DNA from 3 places in the Chryseobacterium sp. 7 genome. Region 1 is predicted to be linked to each of the others. Evidence: riboswitches for the same ligand, from Rfam matches in the RefSeq annotation. Region 1 holds a riboswitch; each other region holds the start of a gene.
The links. A riboswitch is a leader RNA that binds a small molecule or an ion and turns the genes downstream of it on or off. The one in region 1 is predicted to bind S-adenosylmethionine.
Positions count from the first base shown of each region.

Region 1 (6,995 bases):
AAACAGGTCAGGCTGCTTACAACTGGCAGGTCACCAATTTTCAGAGACCAGCAAAAGAAGATCTGTTAGTCTATGAAGTATTATTGAGAGACTTTACACAGGAAAAGAACTGGCAGTCACTGATTGATAAAATTACTTATTTAAAAAATTTAAAAATCAATGCCATAGAATTAATGCCGATCATGGAATTTGAAGGAAATCTTTCCTGGGGATACAATACTTCCTTCCATTATGCATTGGATAAAGCGTATGGAACTCCGGAAAAATTCAAAGAATTTGTAGATCTGTGCCACCAAAACGGGATTGCGGTGATTCTGGATGTCGCGTTTAATCATGCTACCGGGCGTTCTCCTTTGGTAAGACTTTGGAATATAGATCCGGATGGAGACGGTTATGGAGATGTGGCTGCGAATAACCCTTACTTCAATCAGGTTCCGAAACATTCCTACAATGTATTCAATGATTTTAACCATACAAGTCCTTCAACGCAGTATTACGTTGAAAGATGTCTTCAGCAATGGCTGACTGAATATCACATAGACGGATTCCGTTGGGATTTAACAAAAGGATTCACTCAAAGCTGTTCCGAAAACGACGAAACATGTACCAATGCCTATCAGCAGGACAGAGTGGATATCATGAAACACTACGCAGACAGACAGTGGGCTCTGGATCCGAACTCATACATGATCTTCGAGCACCTTGGAACAGATGCAGAAGAGCAGCAATGGGCGAACTACAGAATTGCAGAAGGAAAAGGTGTTATGCTTTGGAATAAACAGACAGATCCTTACAATCAGAATACAATGGGCTATCAGGAAAATAGCAATTATGACCGCATGAGCCACAGCCTTCACGGCTTTACCAATATGAGTGCTGTAGGCTATGGAGAAAGCCATGATGAAGAAAGACTGATGTTTAAAAATCTTACATATGGAGCTACTAATGGAAGCTATAATGTGAAAGACCTGAATACTGCTCTTGAAAGAATGAAAACTTTCGGTGCAACTTTCTTTACCATTCCCGGTCCGAAAATGATCTGGCAGTTTGGTGAATTAGGATATGAATTCAGCATCAACAGATGTGCGAATGGTACTATCGACAGCGGTTGTAGAACAGATGAGAAACCTATCGCGTTTACTTTAGGATATGATACGAATGCGAACAGAAAAGCTGTTTACGATACCTGGGCTAAAATCATCAATATCAGAAACAGTCATCCGGTTTTTAAATCTAAAACGTACAGTATAGAATCCAATAACCTTACGAATGATCCTAATGGTCTGATCACAAGAATTTACGTGTATGATACGTCTATTGCAACAGGAACTAAGAATGTAGTAGTATTAGCCAATTACACCACTTCTGTGCAAAATGTAGTACCTTATTTCCCTTACACAGGCCAATGGCAGAATCTGATGGACGACAGTATCTCAAATGTAGTCTCCACAACAGCTCCGATTACTCTACAGCCTGGAGAATTCAGAATCTTTGGAAATTATGCAGGTGCTTTGTCAGCAGCAGATACCAATGCAGCCAACAAATTATCCCTTCAGATTGCAGATAATCCGGTAAAAAATGGAGTTGCCCAATTAGTTTTCAGTAAAGCTAAAAACGGAGAGATTTTAATTTTTGATATGACTGGTAAAAAGCTTGATTCATTCAAACTGGATAAAGAAAACGGGATTTATGAAGCGAAAATCAGTTATCCGGCAGGAACTTATCTGGTACAGCTGAAATCAGACACAGGAATAGCCATTCAAAAGATGATCATTAAATAAAAATGTTTAGACTTATAAAAAATGTATTAAAACCATTAAGAAGGATTTAAGCAATAAAGTAGAGTTAAGATGAATCATTCTGATTCTTAAGCGTATAGCGAAGTTTCTCTTAATACTCTTAAACTCTTATTACATCTTAATGGTTCAAAAATAAAGGTGTAAACAATTTATATAAAATAATAAAAGGCAAATTTGCATTGTAGCAGATTTGCCTTTTTTTGTACATTTAAAAAAATAGTCTACTTTTGCAGTAGATTTATCAAGAAAGGTGGAGGGATTTGGCCCCGTGAAACCTTAGCAACCTACACGGTTTCAGAAGTGTAAAGGTGCTAATTCCAACCCTTAGGGGGAGATAAGTGAAGTCAATATTCTATATGAATTCCATTTCTTGAAGTCTTGTGTATCTGCGGAAATATCCGCCAGACCTGTATTATTAATTGTCAAGAACAAAATGAAAAAATTAAGCACAGCTGTATTATTGCTCGGAGCAATTCTGGTCGCTGCTCAGGAAAGTGAGGAAAAAGGAAATCAGATCGAAGATATTGTCATCGTCGGAAACCGTAATGTCAAAAGAACAAAGCTGGAGACACCCGTTCCTGTAGATGTAATTAATATCGATAAAATTCAGAGAAGCTCCCCACAAATGACTGCTCAGGATCTCCTGAACTACGTTATTCCATCGTTTAATGCAGTGAGACAGTCTGCTTCAGATGGTACAGAGCACATTGATCCTGTAACTTTAAGAGGAATGGGACCTGATCAGGTTCTGGTATTGCTTAACGGAAAAAGAAGACATTCCACCTCTTTAGTTAATTATCAGAATACTGTTGGAAATGGCTCTGTTGGAACAGATTTAAGTACAATTCCTGTTATTGCTATTGATAGGATAGAAGTATTAAGAGATGGAGCCGCAGCGCAATACGGTTCTGATGCCATTGCAGGAGTCATCAATATTATTCTGAAGAAAAATATAGGAGCTTCAGCAAGTCTTACCTATGGATTAACCGGAAGAAATGATGGTGATACTTACCAGGCAGGAGCCAATTATGGAACTTCATTAGGAAAGAAAGACGGATATATCAACCTTTCACTACAATTAAGCCACAGAGGAAAAACAACACGAACTCAAAATCATGACCTGGATATTTTTGGGAATAATTTTGCCTATGCATTTGCTGATGATCCGGAAGCGGCAAGGGCAGCAGATGATGCAAAAATTAAAGAACGAGGATTAACCCGTGACGATTTTAATTTTCAGATTGGAGATGCCCAAATTAGGCAGGGACAGCTGTTTTTCAATGCAGAATATCCTTTTAATGATCATTTTAAAATGTATTCTTTTGGAGGATTCAGTATCAAAGAAGGAAAAGGTTTTGGCTTCAGAAGACTTCCGAGCGAAACATCCAATGTGGTTTCATCCATTTATCCGAACGGTTTTCAGGCGACTCTTGGATCACAGGTGTACGATGTTTCTTACGCTGTAGGAGCAAAATATAATTTGAATGACTGGTTATTTGACTTAAGCAATACTTTCGGAAGCAATACTTTTAACTACAATGTAAACAATACCAATAATGCTTCACTGGGAGCAAAATCACCTACGAGTTTTTATGCCGGAGCACACAGCTTCCTTCAAAATACCATTAACCTTGACGTTTCCAAAAATATAAACCGTTTCAATATCGCGTTCGGAGGAGAATTCAGATTTGAACAATACCAGATCAAAGCAGGAGATGAAGCATCTTATACCCAGTATGACATCAACGGAAATGTTGCCACAGAAGGATCAACAGTGTTAGGTGCAGGCGGATCTCAATCCTTTATCGGGTTTTCTCCCAATAATGCATTGAAGAAAGACAGACATTCAACAGCAGTGTATGCAGATGTTTCCTATGATTTAGATAAAAAACTGAATATTGATGCGGCTGCAAGATTTGAAAATTATTCAGATTTTGGAAATACTCTGAATGGAAAACTGGCGGTACGATATGAGTTTGTGAAAAATTATGCAATAAGAGCGGCAGTGGGAACGGGATTCAGAGCGCCTTCTCTTCAACAGCAGTATTTTAATAACTCTTATGCCGATATCTCCACTTCCGGTTCCGGAATTGTCACCAAAGGGATTTTCAGAAATGACAGTGATGCTGCGAGAATTCTTGGATTTGATAAACTCAAACAGGAAACGTCTGTCAATGCAAGTGCAGGATTCACTTTAAAACCTGCAAAAGGATTATTTATTACAGTAGACGGATATTGGATCAAGGTGAAAAACAGGATTGTGATTACCAGCAATATTACTGATCCAAGGTTAGAACAGTTTAAGGTAGAAAGCGGAAGATTCTTTGCCAATGCCATAGACACAGAAACCAAAGGAGTAGATGTAGTGGTTTCCTATGACTGGATCCTTGGGAATGGAAAATTAAATATAAATCTTGCCGGAAATTATACAGAAACAAAAATCACAGATTTCCATTTTCCGGAAAATCTGGGAACTCCACAAAATGAATTCTTTGGTCCGGATCAGATTAATATCATTGAAACATTGTCTCCCAAAACAAAAGCCTCATTAGGATTAAATTATGGAATCGGCAAATTTAATTTTCTCGTAAGAAATACCTATTTTGGTAAAGTAATAAGAGATGGCTATCCTTTTGGAGGTGTGCAGGAGTTCTCCCCGAAAGTAGTAACCGACATCAGTGTTGGGTATGATATTACAAAAAGTATCAACTTTACGGTAGGAGCCAACAATGTGTTTGATGTCTTCCCGGATCGCCAGATTTATGAAAATTCATACTATGGAGTATTCAAATATGCGCCGGTTCAGATGGGAACACTGGGGAATTATTTCTTTGGAAGGCTTAATTTTAATTTTTAATCATTAAATGAGTACTACCTCACATCAGATTGGCTGGAAAACAGCCGCAGCCATCGTGGTTTCCAATATGATAGGAACGGGGATTTTTACAACCCTGGGCTTTCAGTTATCCGATATTACCAATACCTACAGCATATTCCTGCTATGGGCAATCGGAGGAATTCTAGCGCTGTTCGGGGCTTTTTGCTATGCTGAATTAGGTTCGCATTTTAAAGGAAACGGGGGTGATTTTATTTATCTTAAAGAAACCTATCATCCGCTGTTCGGATACCTGATAAGTTGGGTTTCTCTGATTATTGGGTTTTCCTCTCCTGTGGCTCTGGCAGCCTTAGCTATGTCAAAATACCTTTCTGTATTTGATTATTCTTTTGGAAATGGTTTTGCAATTGCTGCTATTTTCCTGGTTGCAATTGCCTTATCCTTTAGCTTAAAAACATCCAGCAGATTTCATAACTTTTTTACTTTCATTAAAATAGCTTTCATTATTGTACTGGTTATTTTGGGTGTTGTACTTTCAGATTCACCACAGATTGGAAATAGCCTGAACTTCGGTGATAGTTGGAAGAACGAAATCATACTCCCGGCTTTTGCTACATCCTTGGTATTTGTAACCTACTCCTACACGGGATGGAATTCAGCTTCTTATATCGCGGGAGAAATAAAAGATGTTCAGAAAAACCTTCCTAAATCACTGATTATAGGGACTGTTTTCGTAACGGTAAGCTATATTCTGGTAAATTATATTATGCTGAAGCATGCTCCGGTAAGCCAGTTGGCAGGAAAAGAAGATGTAATGGGAGAAGCAGCCGTCAATATGCTTGGTCCCGCTTTTGGAAAGATTGTCAATATTTTTATTGCTCTACAGCTGGTTGCAACAATTAGCGGGTATCTGTGGGTAGGATCAAGATTAACACAGGCTTTTGCAAAACATACCTCCATTTGGAAACCTTTAGCAGTGGGTAACGAAAAAGGAATTCCGGTAAGAGCTATTTTCGCTCATGCAGTAATTGCTGCCATTATTATTCTGACAGGGAGCTTCAAAGAAATATTTGTCTATACGGCTTTTATTTTACAGCTTTTTGCAAGTCTCGCTATTTCAACCGTATTCTTCCTGAAGAAAAAAGACAGGAAAATTTTTAAGTCGAATGCTTTCCACATTTTTCCGGCTGTTTTTTTACTGTTCAGTTTTTATATTCTCTACTTTACATTCATTCATAACCCTAAAGAAAGCTTGATAGGACTGGGAATTATCGCAGTGGGAATTGCTTTATATTTAATAGACAGAAAGCTTTCCAAAATATCTTAGAGCCTGATTTCAATTGAATAAACAAATAGACAATCCTGCCTTTTTACACTTTCGCTCCCTTTATCCCTAATGCTCAAAAATTTATGATGATTCGGAATTTTAATTTTGAATTAATAATCCTTATCTTTGCACCCACAAAATTTCTACAATGTCTAAATCATTAATTCCAAAATTAGAAGCTATAAAACAAAGATATAATGAGGTTGCAGACCTTATTATACAGCCTGATGTCATTTCAGACCAAAAAAGATATTCTTCTTTGAACAAAGAATATAGTGATTTGGGAAAAATTGTAAGAGTTTACGATCAGTACAAAGGTGCCCTGGACAGTATTGCAGAATCTGAAGAGATTATTGCAGACGGTTCAGACAGAGATTTGGTAGATCTTGCTAAAGAAGAAAAGTTAGAAGCTCAGGCTAAACTTCCTGGACTGGAAGAAGAACTGAAAGTATTGCTTATTCCTAAAGATCCTGCCGATGACAAAAACGTTATCGTGGAATTACGTGCCGGTACAGGTGGGGATGAAGCCGCTATTTTCGTAGAAGATGTTTACAGAATGTATACCATGTATTTCAAAACAAAAGGTTGGAGACATGAAGTAACAGATTCTAATGAAGCCGCAAAAGGATACAAAGAACTGATCATGAAGGTGGAGGGAGAAGGCGTTTACGGAATCATGAAGTTCGAATCCGGAGTTCACCGTGTACAGCGTGTACCTGAAACAGAATCTCAGGGAAGAGTTCACACTTCTGCCATTACAATTGCTGTTCTTCCGGAAGCTGAAGAAGTGGATTTTGAATTGAATCCTGCAGATATCGAAATGCAGACATCCCGTTCAGGAGGTGCCGGAGGTCAGAACGTAAACAAGGTTGAAACTAAAGTTCAGCTTACCCACAAACCTTCAGGACTTGTTGTGGTATGTCAACAGGCTCGTTCTCAGTTGGCTAACCGTGAGTTGGCAATGGAAATGCTAAGAACGAAATTATACGATATCGAATTGCAGAAAGTACAGGGAGATATTGCCGCACAACGT
Region 1 covers NZ_RCCA01000001.1:4,427,555-4,434,549, reverse strand. Annotated here, with positions in the region: gene CLU97_RS20305 (alpha-amylase family glycosyl hydrolase) at 1-1,781, shown strand, start outside; SAM riboswitch class I at 2,035-2,140, shown strand; gene CLU97_RS20300 (TonB-dependent receptor plug domain-containing protein) at 2,233-4,656, shown strand; gene CLU97_RS20295 (APC family permease) at 4,664-5,962, shown strand; gene prfA (peptide chain release factor 1) at 6,111-6,995, shown strand, end outside.

Region 2 (6,995 bases), 4.1 Mb from region 1:
TTCCATCAATTCTTGTAATCACATTATTCATATTATTGATGGTAGAATATAACATGGTCCAGATAAACAGCGGGCGGCTTGCTGTACTGTTCACCATTTCCGTAAAGGCATAGGTAGAAGCAAAACCATACTTATTAGTCAATACTGCTACATCACTTCCCATCGCATCACTGGCTCTTAAGACAGTAGAATAACCAATATTGGCATAGGTAGTCCCATCATTATTGAATTTTGCCCAGGTTCCGTTTACTACGGTTTCTGCACTTTCAGCTGTTTTGAAAACTTCCACACTGTTGGCCTGATCAGTTGGAGCAGTATCAAGATCACTTTCACAGCTTATCAATGTCAAAAATCCGATAAGCGTAAATGATAGATATTTTAATTTTTTCATTGTTTCAATTTTAAAGATTAAAGTGTTGCCTGAAGACCAAATGTGATCGTTCTCATTGCAGGATATCTGTAATACGTTGTTCCATCCAAAGCCTGCTCAGGATCCATCCCTTTATGTTTATAGAAGGTCAGAAGGTTTTCTGCCTGGATATAAATTCTGAATTTTTTAAGTCCTATTTTCTCAAAATAAGATTCAGGAAGAGTGTATCCTAAGCTTACATTTTTAAGTCTTGCATACGTTCCTGAGTATAAGAATCTGGAAGATGTGGATGTCCAGTTGTTTGTTGTAGTACTCAAACCAGGAACATCTGTATTAGGATTATCTGGCGTCCATCTGTTCAGCATTTCAGCACTCCATGCACGTCCTCCGGCACTTCCGTTATGCATGATGGAAGTATAGTCATTATCCAGAATTTTACCCCCTATTTTGAATGTCAGTAATCCTGAAAAGTCGAAATTCTTATAATTGATACTTGTACTGATTCCTCCTGTCAGTTTAGGCAATGCAGAACCCTGCAACAGTTTTGTAGCTTTGGAATATTCTGAAGTAGTTCCCTCTACTGAGTTTCCGCTGGCATCTGTAGTCACGGTTTTCCACAATGGCTTTCCATTGCCCGGATCTACTCCTACCCATTCCGGAATGAAGAAATCGTATACAGAACCTCCCACTGTCAATAATTTAGTTCCTACCACAAGAGAACCTCCGGGCAGTTTGGTTACTTTATTGTTTAAAGTACTCATGTTAACATCCACATTCCATTGGAAATCATCAGTTTTAACAGGTGTTGTAAATAATGAAAATTCAAATCCTGTATTCTGAATGGTTCCGATATTCGCAGGATAATCACTGATTCCCAATGATGGTGCAACTGGCATATTAAACAGAAGATCCTGGCTTTGTCTTTTGAAATATTCGATATTTCCTTTAATTCTGTTATTCAGAATGGCAAATTCCAATCCTACGTTTAAATTAAGGTTGGTTTCCCATTTCACATTATTGGTAGACGTTTTTTCCAGTGTAGTTCCCGGCTCTCCCCCAAGGCTGATAAACTTGTATAGTTCCTGATATGCATAATAAAGCGGCTGCCCGTTCGGTCTAAGTAACTTATCATTCCCCTGACCACCATAGCTGGCACGCAATGTCAACTGATTGAAAACATTCAGGCTTTTAATAAATTCTTCGTTTGAAATCTTCCATGAACCTCCTACAGACCAGAATCTCCCCCATCTGTTATCCTTTTCAAATCTTGAAGAACTGTCTGCTCTTCCTGAAGCTGATAGAAAATAAGTATTGTTATAATCATACTCTACTTTTCCAAGGAAACTTAATAGGCTTAATTTATTACTGTTTCCACTGAAACTGCCTAATAAAGAAGCTGCATCCGGCTCATAGTAATAAGGCAGTGAGAACTGGCTTCTTGTTCCGGAAATTGTCTGATAATCGTATTTGTAGAATTCATGTCCTGCCAAAGCATTGATATGATGTTTTCCAAATTTCTTATCATACGTAAGAATATTACTGGTGGTATAAGAAAGTGTTCTGGTATTTGTTTTCGTCACCGAGCCTCCCGTTTCTGCACCTTGTCCCAGTAATGGATTTGAATAATAATGTCCATTATAATTCACCAAATCAACAGAGAAACTTGTCTTGAATTTTAATTCCGGCAAGAAAGTAAATTCCATGAATCCTTTTCCTGAGAAATTATCTTCTTTATTATCGTTTTTGTCTAAAGGCAGTGTTGCAGCAGCATTCTGATTCTGAAGAGCATTCGTAGGTCTGTATTTTCCAAAATCATAAATTGGATTTCCATCAGCACCTAAAATATAAGTTCCGTCCGGATTTCTTTCATAATAAGGATAAAATGAAGGTATAAATCTTGCTGCATTGATGATATTACTCGCCTTCGAATCGGAAGAAGTCGGAGCCTGCTGAATGCTGTTTGTATAGTTTAAATTCACTCCTACATTCAGCCATTTTTTTACCTCAGAATTGATTTTCAATCGGGTATTATATCTTTTATATCCTGATTCAATTGCCATTCCTTTATCATCAAGATAGCCCAGAGAAAAGAAATAATTGCTTTTCTCACTTCCTCCGCTGATATCAAGATCTACCTGATTTCTTGAAGCTACTCTCTGTAAAATATCCCTCCAGTCATCATTCCAAAGTGCTGATGCCCCTGGCAACAATTTCCCATCTGTCCCTACGGGTTTTGGATAAGCAGTTCCATATGGGTTGATCCCTAATGTAGAAACAAGATTATCCGTTGCCATCTGAGCAGCCTGTTGAGAAGAAACTTTTCCAGACTGATATCCATTCCTCAACGCTTCCCAATACAATTGAAAATACTGATCTGTATTAACCTGTTCATAATCTTTAACTGCTCTTCCGGAGAATCCCTGGCTGATATTAAAATTGACTTTAGCCTCACCTTTTTTACCTGATTTTGTGGTGATGATGATAATTCCGTTAGCTCCTCTTGAACCATACAAAGCACTTGCTGTAGCATCTTTCAGAACACTGATGGATTCAATATCGCTTGGGCTGATAGCGTTCAGGTTTCCGTCAAAAGGAATTCCATCCACCACATATAACGGATCACTGGAAGCACTGATGGAACCAATCCCTCTGATTCGGATGGTAGAAACAGCTCCCGGCTGTCCAGATGCACTGGTCGTTTGAATCCCTGCAACCTGCCCTTCCAAAGCTTTGGTAATATTGGTGACAGGTCTGTTATTAATCTTATCACTTGAAATGGTGGCTACAGAACCTGTATAGCTGTTTCTTTTTGCCTTTCCGTAGGCTACTACCACAACTTCATCAAGTTCTTTTTCGTGGAGGCTATCTTTCGGCTTGGTATTTTGTGCATTGACACTGGTTATTCCTAGAAAAAATGCAGCTACCGGAGGTATCCAAACTTTAGAAGTGAATAAATTCTTGCTAATCATAATCAATTTTATTTATCATATATTAAAATTTAGCCCTTTGCAGAAATATCAGCAAAGGGCATCGATAAATACGATAAACCAAATGCTTATTTTTCCTAAAAAGGCTGAATGTAACACCTTGCCCCACGGGTAGGTTGTTAAGATTTCATAGGGTCAGTTCCCTCCATCTTTCTTTATAAGCCGATCGAAATATGGTTGCAAAGCTAAAAACTTTTAGTCTACAAAACAAGTAGACTTATTTATTTTTCATGATAAATTTTCAAAAATTAACGTAATTTTTTAATAAAACCCCTTACAACAAAGAGTTACACCTATTATCATTTTATCACACATGATAAATATCATTATTAATATCCTAATTAAATAAAAGTCAATCAATGGAGAAATTTTTAGCTGTTAATTAAAAAAAGTTTTTAATTTTATAGTATGAAAGTTTTGATCATCAATGGCCCTAACCTTAACCTTTTAGGTACCAGAGAACCGGAAATCTATGGAAATGTTTCCATGGAAAGTTATTTGGAAAATTTAAAATCTGAGTTTCAGGCTCATAAATTAAAATATTATCAGTCTAATATTGAAGGGGAGCTTATCAACAGACTTCAGGAGGATGATTTTGATGCAGTAGTGATTAATCCGGGAGCTTTTACCCATTATTCTTATGCTATCGCTGATTGTTTGAAAAATATCCGAAAGCCCAAAGTAGAAGTTCACATCAGCAATATTTACAAAAGGGAAGAATTTCGACAGAAATCTGTAACGGCAGCTAATACGGATGCAGTTTTATCTGGCTTTGGAATGGATGGATACAGATTGGCTATATTGAGTTTAAAATAATTCTGTTGCTTATTTTCCCACAGATTGCACAGATTTTCACAGATACCTATGGATAATTAGAAAATGATTCATGAAAATAAAGGACAGGATTTACTGTAATGACATTGGAGCTTATCCTAAGCAATTAACAAAGAGAAAATCTTATATCATTGAGGAAATAGAATCTGAAAATATAAGAATCTGTAATGATGAGGGAAAACTTAAGTGGTATTCAAAATTTTATTTCCAGGCATATAAAGAACCTGAAATAATTTCAATTCATATAGATGATAAAATAGAAAATTCAGAATCTGATGTGATAGAAGTAACCATCGAATTTTCCAACAAAGAAAAATATTGGCTAACCTTCACTACTCCAAAATATTTAGATAACATACTGGACGAAGAATCTTACTTTTCTTCAAGAGATTTTATAATAATAAAAAGTTTAAGTGAAGAATCAATCAAATCAACCATCCAAAAATTGGACGAAAAGAATGAATTGATTCAAAACTGTAAAAAAATATGAATAAAAAAGCCTCATCAATGAATGAGGCTTTTTGTATGTTGATGAGTAACTATTAGATAGTCTGTTCCTGCAATTGAGGTCCTGAAGCTACTAATTTCTTACCTTCTTCAGTATCACAGTACTGCTCAAAGTTTTTGATATATCTTGAAGCAAGATCTTTTGCTTTTTCTTCCCATTCTGAAGCATTTTCATACGTATCTCTAGGATCTAAAATACCTGTAGAAACATTTGGTAATTCAGTAGGAATCTCAAGATTCATGATAGGAACCTGAGTTTTTGGAGCATTATCGATAGATCCATCAATGATAGCATCAATAATTGCTCTTGTATCTTTCAGAGAGATTCTGTTTCCGGTACCATTCCAACCCGTATTTACTAAATAGGCTTTAGCTCCGTGCTCCTGCATTTTACCGATCAGTGTTTTAGAATACATTGTTGGGTGTAATGTAAGGAACGCTTCACCGAATGCAGGTGAGAAAGATGGCTGAGGCTCTGTAATTCCTCTTTCAGTTCCGGCTAATTTCGATGTATAACCGCAAAGGAAGTGATATTGAGCCTGATCTTCGTTCAGAATGGAAACCGGAGGAAGTACCCCGAATGCATCTGCCGAAAGATATACAATCTTCTTAGCATGACCTGCTTTAGAAGGCAATACAATTTTGTTGATATGATAAATTGGATAAGAAACTCTTGTATTTTCTGTGATAGATCCGTCAGTATAATCTGCTACTCCATTGTTCACTACAACGTTTTCAAGAAGTGCATCTCTTTTGATTGCTCTGAAAATATCCGGTTCTTTTTCTTCTGATAAATCAATTACTTTAGCGTAGCATCCTCCTTCATAGTTGAATACTCCATTGTTATCCCATCCGTGCTCATCGTCACCGATAAGGTATCTTTTAGGATCTGCTGACAAAGTAGTTTTACCCGTTCCCGAAAGACCAAAGAATAAAGCAACATCTCCTTTTTCACCTACGTTTGCAGAACAGTGCATAGAAGCCATACCTTTCAATGGAAGGTAATAGTTCATCATGGCAAACATTCCTTTCTTCATCTCACCTCCGTACCAGGTACCTCCGATGATCTGTAGTTTTTCAGTAAGGTTGAACATAATGAAGTTTTCAGAGTTTAATCCCTGAGCTTCCCAGTTCGGGTTGGTAGTTTTTGATCCGTTGATTACTGTGAAATCCGGCTCACCAAAGTTCTCCAGTTCGTAGTGAGAAGGACGAATAAACATGTTAGTCACGAAATGCGCCTGCCATGCCACTTCAACGATAAATCTTACTTTAAGTCTTGTATCTGCATTTGTACCACAGAATGCATCTACTACATAGATTTTTTTAGCTTCAGAAAGCTGGTTCATCACTAGTTCTTTACAAGAACCGAAAATTTCTGCAGTTGTAGGTAAATTTACTTTACCATCCCAGAAAATTGTATCCCTTGTAACATCATCCTGAACAATATATCTGTCTTTAGGTGAACGACCTGTGAAAATTCCTGTTTTTACTGATACTGCGCCAGACTCTGTAAGCTCAGCTTGCTCAAACCCCTGATTTTCAGGAGAAACTTCAGCCTGATATAATTCTTCATAAGAAGGATTATACACTACTTCATAGTTTCCTTTAATCCCTAATTTCTCTAAATCCTGGATGATTTTAGTGTGTTTCATTTTACTTATATTTTCTATTTCTTTATTGACTTCAACAAAAATAATATTAATTATTTGTTAAAGGTGGTTTAAATATACTGATATAAGTCAGAATGACAAATAAAAAACAGGACTATAAACAATTGATTATAAATCAATTATATTTTGCCATTCAAAAACGGTTGTAAAACCTTTCTCCCAAAAATAGTTCTTATAGTCCCCAAATTTGGCACTCATTACAAAATCTCCACCCCATGCGCCTAAACTTTTGACAAAAGAAGGGCAATCTGAGAAGAATTTTTCTTTAACTGTCGATATTTCAAGAAAATCCGCAATTTTATGCTCATGAATCATCATTAATTCGGAAAAATTTTCCAATTCATTGCATAACAATATTTTTTTTGTGAGATCTGAAAATTCATTCACCAGTTCCGGAGACTTTTTTTGGACTTGTAAAAACTGATACCTTCTCTACTATCCTGCTTCTGATTTAAGTGTATAAAAATCAGTTCATTTTTAAAAGAAGGATTGAAATTCACCTTCTCATATTTGATCTCAGGCTTACTTTGAAAAAGGACGGCAGATTTTTCCTTTGCCACTGCGATATCATATCCACTGCCTCCCAAACTGATTGTATTGAGATAAAAAGGATCTATTTCCGCCCAT
Region 2 covers NZ_RCCA01000001.1:294,403-301,397, forward strand. Annotated here, with positions in the region: gene CLU97_RS01435 (RagB/SusD family nutrient uptake outer membrane protein) at 1-391, opposite strand, end outside; gene CLU97_RS01440 (SusC/RagA family TonB-linked outer membrane protein) at 409-3,339, opposite strand; SAM riboswitch class I at 3,423-3,521, opposite strand; gene CLU97_RS01445 (type II 3-dehydroquinate dehydratase) at 3,766-4,173, shown strand; gene CLU97_RS01450 (hypothetical protein) at 4,244-4,681, shown strand; gene pckA (phosphoenolpyruvate carboxykinase (ATP)) at 4,734-6,350, opposite strand; gene CLU97_RS24280 (hypothetical protein) at 6,477-6,755, opposite strand; gene CLU97_RS01460 (GYDIA family GHMP kinase) at 6,752-6,995, opposite strand, start outside.
Region 2: another riboswitch for S-adenosylmethionine. It lies ahead of CLU97_RS01440 (SusC/RagA family TonB-linked outer membrane protein); the one in region 1 lies ahead of CLU97_RS20300 (TonB-dependent receptor plug domain-containing protein).

Region 3 (6,995 bases), 4.4 Mb from region 1:
GGAAATATTCATCATCGTGAAGAAAAAGTAGAAACATATTTTCGGTTGATCGTTATCAAAAATGAAAAAACAGCTAAAGAACTTTGGTTCATAACCAACGAATTTGAACTTTCTGCCAAAGAAATATCGGATTATTACCGTAAAAGGTGGGATATTGAGGTATTCTTCAGATTTATGAAACAAGAGTTGAATTTAAGCCATCTTGTTTCGCTCAATAAAAACGGAATTGAAGTAATGCTCTACATGACAATGATTGCTTCTATGCTGCTCTTGATTTACAAAAAAGTAAACAATTTAGGATATAAAACAGCTAAAAGACGCATCGCTATGGAACTTCGGGATATGATTACCGCAATTCTAATAATATTTGCGGGGGGTGATCCTGCAAAAGTCTTCAAAACTTAAAACATAAAAAATGGTCGGAAATTTCTTCCGACCATGACTAGATGAAACATCCGGCTTTTTTTATTACTCATTACCTATTACTCATTGTTTATATTAAAAGGTAAGTCTTGGTTTGATCAGTTTTGCCACGGTGGCAGTCCATCCCGTTTGGTGGGAAGCGCCTACACCACGGCCGTTATCCCCATGGAAATATTCAAAGAAGGTAATATAATCTCTGAAATGTTCATCATAATTGAACTTTGGATTACCTCCATTGAAAGCCCTTTGCCCATGCTCATCCTTTAAAAATATCGAACAAAGTCTTTTACTGATATTTTGAGCTACTTCATCAAGATTTCTTTTATCACCACTTCCCGTTGGGAATTCTACTTTTAAACTGTTTCCATAATAAAAATGGAAACGTTGCAGACTTTCTACGATCAGGAAGTTGATAGGGAACCAGATTGGGCCCCGCCAGTTGCTGTTTCCTCCAAACATGCGGCTGTCACTTTCTGCAGGCGTATAGTAGACCATATTTTCTTTTCCATGCACAGAGAATACAAAAGGATTTTCCTCATATACTTTAGACATGGCACGGATTCCGTAAGAACTCAGGAACTCATTTTCATCAAGCATTCTGGTCAAAACTTTTGTCAGCCTGTTTTTACGCAGGATGCTCATCAGGTGTTTTCGGCCTTGTCCTTCTTCGTCCCAGTGAGAAACAAGTTTGGTGAGTTCCGGCTTGTTTTTTAAGATCCATTCCATTCTGCTTCTGAAATTAGGCATCTTTTCCAATAAATGATGATCCACAATCTCAACGGCAAACATAGGGATTAAACCTACAATACTTCTTAGTTTTAAAGAAACACTGTCTCCGTTTCCGAGCTGTAGTACATCATAGAAAAATCCGTCTTCTTCATTCCAGAGACCTTTTGTGCCTTCACCCAGATTTTCCATCGCTTCGGCAATATAAAGATAATGTTCAAAAAATTTGATCGCCATATCTTCGTATACCTGATAATATTGGGCAAGTTCCATTGCAATACGCATCATATTCAGTGCATACATCGCCATCCAGCTTGTTCCGTCTGCCTGTTCAAGATGCTGACCATCCTTTAGTTCCATATTTCGGTCAAAAGCTCCGATATTATCGAGACCAAGGAAACCGCCACCAAAAATATTTTTCCCGTTTTTATCCTTTCGGTTAACCCACCAGGTAAAATTAAGAAGCAGCTTTTGGAATACTTTCTCCAGGAATAATAAATCCGGCTTTCCGTTATTTTTTTCATCAATTTTAAAAACACGGAAGCATGACCAGGCATGTACAGGCGGATTCACGTCACTCATATTCCATTCATAGGCAGGAAGCTGCCCGTTAGGATGCATATACCATTCTTTGGTAAGAAGTAGAAGCTGCCCTTTAGCAAATTCGGCATCTATGATAGAAAAAGGAACACAGTGAAATGCCAGATCCCACGTAGCATACCATGGATACTCCCATTTATCAGGCATGGAAATAATATCCTTGTTATGGAGATGATTCCATTCTGTATTTCTTACATATTCATTGAAATTTCTTGGGGCTTCAAAGTTAGGATCACCTTTCAGCCATTTTCCGATATTATAATGATAGAACTGCTTGTTCCAAAGAAGTCCGGCAAAAGCCTGTCTCTGAACATTTCTTTCATCTTCGTTCACTGTATCATTCTGGATTCCCTTATAAAACTCTTCTGCTTCAGCCTCTCGTGTATTGAAAATTTCATCAAACTTTTCAAAAGGTTCATCGGCCTTATCAGGACATAGTCTGAAGTCAAAAACTTTAGATTCTCCGGCTCCAATCATTTCATCAATCAGAAAAGAAGCTTTTGTCCCTTTCTTTTCGGGATTTATAGTATTCGTCTGGTGGGTGATAAAATGATTGATTCCATCTTTGAAATAACTGTTTTCAGCGGTAGGTGTTCCATAAAGCTTGGTGTTATTGGTTTCATTATCACAAAATGCGCTTTGCGCATTCGGATTTCGGGAATAGAATTTCTTGATCGAAATACTGTCGTGCCCAATATTAATACTTCCGTCATGAGAAGCATTGATTTCTCCTTTATAGGTATTGTATCCCCATTTCCAGTTGTTTCTGAACCATACAGTAGGCGCTACCAGAATAGGTGCTTCATGCTGGCTTCGGTTACAGATGGTTACTCGGGCAAGGATATCATTGTGGTCGGCTTTACAGTATTCAATAAAAATATCGAAATATTCATCATTATCAAAAATTCCTGTATCAAACAGCTCATACTCCGGTTCCTTTTTACTGCGTCTCCCGTTTTCTGCAACAATATCATCGTAAGGAAATTCATTAATCGGGTATTTATACACCATTTTCATATAGCTGTGAGTGGGTGTATTATCCAGATAATAAAAGATTTCTTTAATGTCTTCTCCGTGGTTTCCCTGAGGGTTGCTCAACCCGAAGAACCTTTCCTTTACCATTTTGTCTTTCTTGTTCCAAAATGAAAAAGCAAAACATAAAATCTGCTTTACATCAGAAATTCCTGCAATACCTTCTTCACCCCAGCGGTAAGCATAGCTTTCGGCATTATTATGATTGGTAAAATTCCAGGCATTCCCGTTCGGGCTATAGTCTTCGCGTACATTTCCCCACTGCCGGTTGCTTACATAAGGTCCCCAGTTTTTCCATTTGGTATCTTGTAATCTTTCTTTTTCAGCGGTCATATCTCATCATTTTTCCACACGAAGTTAGTTTTTTTGAAAGGTAATTCCAATTTTTTTCATCTGAATAATTATTAATATACCTTTGAAATACTTGTATTTAAGGGCTTTTTTAAATATTAAAATAATTTTTTTTTGAAATTAAAAGAAAAGAACTACCTTTGCATCATTCGTTCATTCAAATATTGAAAATGTTATCAAGAAAGGTTGAGGGATTAGACCCTATGAAACCTTAGCAACCCTTTGCGCAAGCAAAGAAGGTGCTACGTTCTACCAAAGTATTTTGGACAGATAACTCACTGAAGTTCTTTTTCAGCCATTTCCTGTGGCATTTTCAATTGTATTAAAATTTAATAGAATTGAAAACAGAACTAAACTATATTAATCTTACGTATCAAACTTATTCCCAAAAGGAATACCGTATCTCATTAAGCTATCAGCTTTTTGGGAAAGATCTGTTTACAGCCCCTGTCATTTTAATCAACCATGCTCTTACCGGAAATTCCAATGTATCCGGAGCAAAAGGCTGGTGGAAACAATTGGTAGGAGAAAATCAGATTGTAGATACTGATAAATATACTGTTCTGTGCTTTAATATACCCGGAAACGGATATGACGATTTTTTAATTGAAGACTATGAAGACTTCACTCCTTCAGATATCGCTACGATATTTCTGAAAGGCCTTGAAGCGTTACATATCAAAAATTTATACGCCATTATCGGAGGCTCTCTGGGAGGAGGGATTGCCTGGGAAATGCTTGCTAAGCAGCCGGATCTCGCGGAAATATTTATTCCTATAGCCTGTGATTACAGAACACACGACTGGCTTCATGCACAGTGTCTGGTTCAGAAATTTTTATTGAATGATAAAGAGGAACCATTACAGAAAGCAAGAATTCATGCGATGTTGTGTTACAGAACTCCACAGTCACTCAATGACAGATTTCAAAACCAATATAACCAGGAAAAACAACGCCTGGAATCAGAAGACTGGCTGGTTTATCATGGTAATGCGCTAAACGAAAGGTTTAGTTTAAAAAGTTACAAGCTGATGAACCATCTCTTGATGAATATAAACGTTGCTGAAGAAGCGTTGGAGAACATACAGGCACGAATGCACATGATCTCCGTAGATACAGACTTATTCTTCCCGGCTTCTGAAATCCGAATGTGTTTTGAAAACTTAAAAGAGAAAAATAAGGATGTTTCTTATCACGAGATCCAATCTATACACGGGCATGATGCCTTCCTAATGGAATATCAACAATTAAATAATATCATTAAAAACATTTTATAGAAGTAATGAAAAATGCTAACGAAATAAAATTTTTGAAGAACAGATCAATCGTCAAATTTGAAGGAGAAGATTTCCTGGGAGAAATCGGGATTGACGGACGAATTTTTAAAGCGCTTACTTTAGCGCGCATCAGTGTAGGTGTAATTTCTCAGCAGGCCGTAGAAAACGGAATTTCTATTCTGGTTCACGCCAATGATGCAGAAAAAGCAGTAGCCTGTCTTATTGATGAATTTGAAGAAGAAAGAAAATCAGGAAAAGTTTCCCAGATCTACAGTATCAATAATGTTTCTGTGATTGGTTTTGTAGCAGAAGATTTCAATAAAGTCTTTGTTGAGCTGGCAAGAAACAATGTTTTTCCATTGCTTTTAAACCAGGTAGCTGGAGAAAACAGAGTCAACATTGTAGTGACTTCTTCACAGGATGAAAAAACAAAAAATATTATAGAATCTGAAATTTTCAAAAAACCAAAGACAGTTCATTTGGCTATCATTGGTCACGGAAATGTAGGAAAAACATTGATACAGCAGGTTCTGGAATCTGCGGAAGAAATTAAAAAACGTAAAAAGATAGATCTTAAGGTGGTGGCAGTGGCCAACTCAAAGAAAATTGCCTTCAACAAAAAAGGATTTGATACTAATTGGAGTGATGAGGTTTTAACAGCAGAACATCCATCAAATGTAGAAGAACTTATTAATTTTTCTAATGAAAATCAACTGGAGAACCTGATTGTTGTGGATAACACAGCCAGCAAAGATTTTGTAAAGAATTATCACGCTTTGGCAGAAAACGGATTTGATCTGGTTTCTTCCAACAAAATTTTCAATACCCTTCCGATTGAAGAGTACAGAAAACTAAGATATACGTTGAATAAAAATAACAGACGTTATCTGTATGAAACCAATGTGGGGGCGGGCTTACCATTGATTGATACGATTAAATTATTACACCTTTCAGGAGAAAATATCACAAGAATCAAAGGAGTATTCTCCGGAACACTGAGTTATGTTTTCAATAATTTTTCTTTGAGAGACGATAAATTCTCAACCATCATCAACGAAGCTTTGGAAAAAGGATTTACAGAACCGGATCCACGAGAAGATTTATCAGGAAATGATGTGGCAAGAAAATTATTGATCCTGGCGAGAGAATTAGATTTAATCAACGAATTTGGAGATATCAATATTCAAAACCTGGTTCCGGAAAGCCTGCTTGAAGTTTCAAAGTCAGAATTCCTTTCAAGACTTGGGGAACTAGACGAAGAATACCAGAAAATAAAAGAAAACCAGGAACCCGGACATGTATTGAGATATGTAGGTGATCTGCATGGTGACTTACAGAAAGATAAAGGTGAACTGGATGTAAAACTGGTGTCTGTTCCTGCGACATCCGCATTAGGACAGCTGAAAGGTTCAGATTCAATCTTTGAAATTTATACAGAAAGTTACGGAGAAAACCCAATTGTTATCATGGGAGCCGGAGCCGGAGCACAGGTAACTGCAAGAGGTGTATTCGGAGATATTTTAAGAGTAAGTGAAACTAAATAATTTGTACAAAGTAAAATGTACAATGTATTCATGAAGAAGAGAGCAATGCAGAGGGATTTGTTTAATGAAGTATAGAATAGCAGCCTGAAAATACATTGTACATTATTAAAATTAAAACTATATGGAAAATTTTGAAACATCAGCAATAAGAACCCAGACTGAAAGATCTCAGTTTGACGAGCATTCAACACCGCTCTATCTGACCTCCAGTTTTATATTTCAGGATGCGGAAGATATGAGAGCAAGCTTTGCTGAAGAAAAGCCTAAAAATCTATACAGCCGCTTCTCTAATCCCAACGTAACAGAATTTACAGATAAGATCGCTAAAATGGAAGGCGCAGAAGCAGGATATGCCTTTGCAACAGGAATGGCAGCCATCTATTCTACATTTGCAGCTTTGTTAAATGCCGGAGATCACATTGTGAGCTGTCAGTCTGTATTCGGGTCTACACATACATTGTTTACTAAGTATTTCCCGAAATGGAATATTGAAACTTCATATTTCAAAGCAGAAGATGCCGCAAACGTAGAGCAATACATTCAACCTAATACTAAGATCTTATATCTTGAAACGCCTACCAATCCGGCTATTGAAATTCTGGATCTTGAATTCTTCGGGCAGATCGCCAAAAAACACAATCTTATTTTTATTGTAGACAACTGTTTTGCAACACCTTATCTTCAGCAGCCTATCAAATACGGTGCAGATATTGTTGTACACTCAGCTACAAAACTGATTGACGGACAGGGAAGAGTTTTAGGAGGAATAGCAGTAGGAAAAGAAGACCTGATCAGAGAAATTTATCTTTTTGCAAGAAATACAGGGCCTGCATTGTCTCCTTTTAATGCATGGGTACTATCAAAAAGCCTTGAAACATTGGCAATCCGGGTAGAAAAACACTGTGAGAATGCATTGAAGGTAGCTGAGTTTTTAGAAAGCCATCCCAATGTGGAATTAGTAAAATATCCTTTCCTGAAATCCCACCCAAGCTATGAAGTAGCCAAAAAGCAGATGAAGCTGGGAGGAAATATCGTAGCATTT
Region 3 covers NZ_RCCA01000001.1:11,166-18,160, reverse strand. Annotated here, with positions in the region: gene CLU97_RS00080 (IS4 family transposase) at 1-405, shown strand, start outside; gene CLU97_RS00075 (MGH1-like glycoside hydrolase domain-containing protein) at 499-3,114, opposite strand; SAM riboswitch class I at 3,303-3,409, shown strand; gene CLU97_RS00070 (alpha/beta fold hydrolase) at 3,471-4,409, shown strand; gene CLU97_RS00065 (ACT domain-containing protein) at 4,415-5,953, shown strand; gene CLU97_RS00060 (O-succinylhomoserine sulfhydrylase) at 6,075-6,995, shown strand, end outside.
Region 3: another riboswitch for S-adenosylmethionine. It lies ahead of CLU97_RS00070 (alpha/beta fold hydrolase); the one in region 1 lies ahead of CLU97_RS20300 (TonB-dependent receptor plug domain-containing protein).